One region of the Psychrobacillus sp. FSL H8-0487 genome, then DNA from elsewhere that is predicted to be linked to it. Evidence: riboswitches for the same ligand, from Rfam matches in the RefSeq annotation. Region 1 holds a riboswitch; the other holds the start of a gene.
What was found. A riboswitch is a leader RNA that binds a small molecule or an ion and turns the genes downstream of it on or off. The one in region 1 is predicted to bind S-adenosylmethionine.
Positions count from the first base shown of each region.

Region 2: linked by a shared signal. The riboswitch ahead of MHI47_RS18900 (cyclase family protein) and the one ahead of metA (homoserine O-acetyltransferase MetA) in region 1 are both predicted to bind S-adenosylmethionine.

Region 1 is NZ_JBBOZA010000001.1:1,812,030-1,814,496, forward strand. Features, by position in the region: gene MHI47_RS08985 (methyl-accepting chemotaxis protein) at 1-1,192, shown strand, start outside; SAM riboswitch class I at 1,258-1,363, shown strand; gene metA (homoserine O-acetyltransferase MetA) at 1,439-2,347, shown strand; gene MHI47_RS08995 (aldo/keto reductase) at 2,418-2,467, opposite strand, start outside.
Region 2 is NZ_JBBOZA010000001.1:3,689,614-3,692,080, forward strand. Features, by position in the region: gene MHI47_RS18890 (BCCT family transporter) at 1-209, shown strand, start outside; partial or broken gene MHI47_RS18895 (5-methyltetrahydropteroyltriglutamate--homocysteine S-methyltransferase) at 377-525, opposite strand; gene MHI47_RS18900 (cyclase family protein) at 645-1,382, opposite strand; SAM riboswitch class I at 1,477-1,579, opposite strand; gene corA (magnesium/cobalt transporter CorA) at 1,782-2,467, shown strand, end outside.

The DNA of each region.
Region 1 (2,467 bases):
CGCTGTTTATGAAGAAAGTAAAACCCATCAAACAGCAGACAGTATTCGTTCACAAATAATTATTATTGTTATATGTATAGAAGCGTTAATCTTTTTAGTATTATTTTTCCTAATAAGTCGTATATTGAAACCGATTGAACAACTTAAAAGATTGATGGATTCAATGGCAGAAGGAGATTTAACTGTTCAGGCTAATATTAAATCCAAGGATGAAATCGGACAACTAGCGAATAACTTCAACAAGATGGCTGTAAATATGAATGAAATTATTCAGGTCGTGAAAGAGTCAGCGAGTAATGTTCAATCGAATTCGGAAAGTTTAAGTGCTGTGGCAGAAGAAACAAACGCTTCCGCAGAGCAAGTTTCGTCAGCTGTGAGTGAGATTGCGGTAGGTGCTTCTAAATCTGCAGAAGATGCTGTAGACGTAACAGAAAGTTCGTTGCACTTAAGTGATCAAATCAATCTCATCAATGAAAAATCAGTAATGATGACTGATATAGCTATAAAAGCAAACACTATGAATTCGAATGGTCAAAACCAAATGAGTGAACTTAAATCATCTTTCCAAAACTGGGAGTCAAATCTAATCTCTATGTCCACATTGTTTAGTACATTGGAAGTTAGAGTAAATGCGATTGGTAGTGTGATGGAAACTATTATGCAAATTTCTGCACAGACGAACCTACTCGCATTGAATGCAAGTATTGAAGCTGCACGGGCAGGGGAGCATGGAAAAGGATTTGCAGTAGTAGCGGATGAAGTACGGAAACTAGCGGAGCAATCTGCAAAAGCGACAGAAGAAGTAAAGCATACTATTACGGAACTTCAAAGTGAATCGCATACTGTAGGGCAACAAATGGAAGATACTATCAAAACTTTCCGTGAGCAGGGATCTGTTGTAACAAATACTGAAGTAACTTTTGGTGAAATATCGTTACTGATGAATAATTTGCAAACGTCAATCGATGCTGTTTCAGCAGAAATTGAACAGGTTTCTACCTTTAAAGATCAAGTTGTAGATACGATTCAAATGATGGCTTCAACTTCAGAGCAAACTGCAGCAGCATGTGAAGAAGTAAGTGCATCATCAGATGAACAACTGAGAGCGATCCAATCGGTAGCGAAAGCTTCGGAGACTCTTACAGAGCTTAGTGACAAATTAGCGAATGCAGTAAATCGCTTTAAAGTTTAAAAGAAGTTGAATTGCTTGAAAACAAATGTTAATATTCACTCAGGAAGAACAATATAATTTAATAACTCTTATCAAGAGAAGCCGAGGGAAATGGCCCGTTGAAGCTTCAGCAACCTCTGACTAGTCAGAAAGGTGCTAACTCCTACAAGATAATTTCTTGAAAGATAAGAATTGAGAGCAAAACGTTCACCCTCTTTTCTTGTTTATAGGAAAGAGGGTTTTTTGAATTTAAAGGAGGACAACAAATTGCCTATAAATATACCAAAACAGTTACCTGCAGCTGAACATCTTAAAAACGAGAAAATATTTATCATGGATACCGATCGAGCGATAGCTCAAGACATACGTCCGTTAAATATAGTTATCTTGAACCTTATGCCTGAAAAAGAAAAAACAGAGCTTCAATTGCTCCGTTTACTAGGAAATACGTCGCTACAAGTAAATGTAACCTTTTTACATATGGCAACCCATGATTCCAAAAATGTAAGTAAAACACATCTAGATACCTTTTATACGACATTCGAGGATATTAAGCACCGAAAATACGATGGGATGATTATTACCGGTGCACCTATTGAGCATTTAGAATTTGAAGACGTTAATTATTGGAATGAGATTATGGAAATAATGGATTGGTCTAAAACTCAGGTGACCTCAGTTTTACACATTTGTTGGGGGGCTCAAGCCGCTCTCTACCATCACTATGGTATCGGGAAATATGACTTGTCGAAGAAATGCTTTGGGGTATTCAGTCATCGTTTATCAGACCCAACTGTACATTTAGTTCGAGGGTTTAATGATGAATTTCACGCACCTGTGTCTCGATACACAGCTGTATCTTTCGATGAAATAAAAAAAGACCCTCGTTTAATACTGCTTTCCGACTCAAAGGATGCGGGTGTTTTTCTAGTAATATCAAAAGATAAAAAGCATATTATGATTACGGGTCATCTAGAGTATGATGCAACTACACTTGCAGACGAATATAACCGAGATATTAAAAAAGGTGTGGATATTGATGTCCCAAAAAATTATTTTCCAAACGATGATCCAACACAAATACCGATGAACTCCTGGCGTTCCCATACACATTTACTTTTTTCCAATTGGTTGAATTATTATGTGTACCAAGAAACTCCTTATGATTGGGAGTAACTAAAAGGCTGGCCGTGAGTGAATTCACGATCAGCCTATATATGTTGATGAAAATGAGCAATATAATTTTTTATTCTGTCTTAAAAATTCGGTTAATTTCCTGCATTTCTTCTATCGTCA
Region 2 (2,467 bases), 1.9 Mb from region 1:
TGCAGTCGACCAACGGGTCACTGACTCCACCGAACAGAGTGAAGCTCGCTTGGGGAATCACATTATCCGTAATCGCTATTATTTTGTTATCCGTTAATGGATTAGCGGCATTACAAAATACAATTATTATTGCCGCCTTACCATTTTCATTCGTAATGTTACTTATGATTATTTCACTGTTTAAGGCTTTAAAAGCAGAAAGAAAATAATGAAAACAAATGAAATGCCAAGGGTTTATTCCCTTGGCATTTCATTTATGTTTAAAACTTTACTTTCTTTCTCATTATCAAATGAGACCCGAGAAAGAAAGTTATATTTTTACTCAGCTACAGTATTCTACAAATGAGTATGGAAAGTAGTCGAGATCTTACACGGATTAACTCCAAACTTCTCTAGAAATATCAACAATGTTTTTAATCTTTTATACCGCTGTTCTTCTGTAAGCTTATTACCATGATGTCTAGAAGCAAATCTGCATTGCGGACTAATACTCAACTGCTCCAGCGGAACATATTGAGTTACTTCTGTGTTCAAAGAAGTCTAAAGCCCGCCAGTAAACTTTCTGGTCTTAACAAACTTTCTACAGTGTCCGCTCGAAATGGTGCTTGAATAGCTGTTTGAACTGTCCATTTATCTCACTCCTTCTATGGTAAGATGGCAAATGATCGAACTGGGAATCCAGAGGCTTTTTCTGGCTTCGGGACGATATTGAAAATAATGGCTCCTGTTGCAGGAAGCTTATCTAAGTTCGTCAATAATTCTATTTGGTAAGTGTCTTGTTCAAGAACATAATATTCTCCGTGTAATGCGCCGTTTTTTAGATAATCCGCACTTGAATCCGTGTCGAATGTTTCATGTCCTATTGCTTTAATCTTTCGTTCTTGAAATAAAAACTTTAAAGCTTCTAATCCCCAACCCGGCGCGTGATTATTACCCGCTGCATCCATATTGTTAAATTCCTTTTCGTCTGGCCAACGTTTACTCCAATCGGTTCTAAGAGCGACAAATGAGCCTTCTTCGATTTTTCCGTGAGCTTTTTCAAATGTGAAAATGTCATCCACCGATAAAGTAAAATCATTATCTTCAGCCGCTTCCTTTGACTGATCAATGACGACTAATGGTAATACCAATTCTTTCAATTCGAGTTCTTCTAAGTAACGCGTATCCCTTACAAAATGTATAGGTGCATCTATATGTGTGCCGTACTGTCCTGCAAATTGAAAGCTTTGTGCAAAGAATCCATCATCATGATTAAACAATGTGTCGATTTCAGCTGCTTTAAAAGCGGCGAAATGTGGTGAATTAGCTCCAAATGTGTGTGTTAAATCTACCCACTGCTTTTCCTTCAATGTGTTGAATGCTTTTAGTAATTCCGATGACATATTGATTTCTCCTCCTATTTTTTATAGTTAAAATCAAATAAAACCCCTTCTTAGAAACAAGAAGAGGTTTACACGTCATCGGTGAATTAGTCTCTTCTTATCTTCAAGCATAACGCTTCTGGAATTAGCACAGTACAAATTTTTGCCTGTTGCTGAGGTATCATAGGGCCAAGTCCCTCCACCTCTCTTGATAAGAAAGTTGTTTTATTTGATTAACACCTAGTATACAAATAGAAATTACCTAAGTCAACCATTATTTTCTTTTTATTTAGAATATAATATTTTTAATGGTGGAAGCATCATAATTTTCTTTTCATTTCCTCTGTTTTTTAGGTACATTAATAATATGAAGACTATGAGATAATATGAAAAGAGATAGTGATGAAAAGAGGGGTATGTATGATCCATACGATTGGCATAACGACCGATCATGAAATAGTAAATGACTTTCCTATAGAAGATATAAAACGGAGAAAGTTTGAATGGTACTGGATTGACATTGCCGAGCCAACCAAAGAAGAAGAACTTTTGCTTAGTTCTTTCTTTCGTTTTCATCCACTGGCAATTGAGGATTGCTTACAAAGGCTACAGCGTCCTAAAGTGGACTATTATGATGGTTATAACTTCTTTGTTTTACATTCTTTCAATGAGGAAACATTAGAAGCGGAAGAGTTAGACATATTTGTTGGTCAAGACTATGTAGTGTCATTTCATTTCCATCCGATGCATGAAATGGAGCAAGCACGGCAGCGTATTAGACAAAATTCACAAGGCTGGGATAGAGGTGCTATCCATGCAACTTATAATATCATCGATACAGTAGTAGATGCCTATTTTCCGATTGTCTATAAAATTGAAGGCTATTTAAATGCTGTAGAAGACAAGCTTACTTATGATATGCGCCATTTTTCTATGGATTCAGTGTTTGATCTACGAGGAGATTTGTTGCGTTTAAGACGTACAGTTATTCCTATGCGAGATTTACTTTATAGAATATTAAATTCAGAACGAATGAATTTACAGCAAACAGAACACACCTACTTTGCCGATATTTACGACCATTTAATACGACTGACGGAAATGAT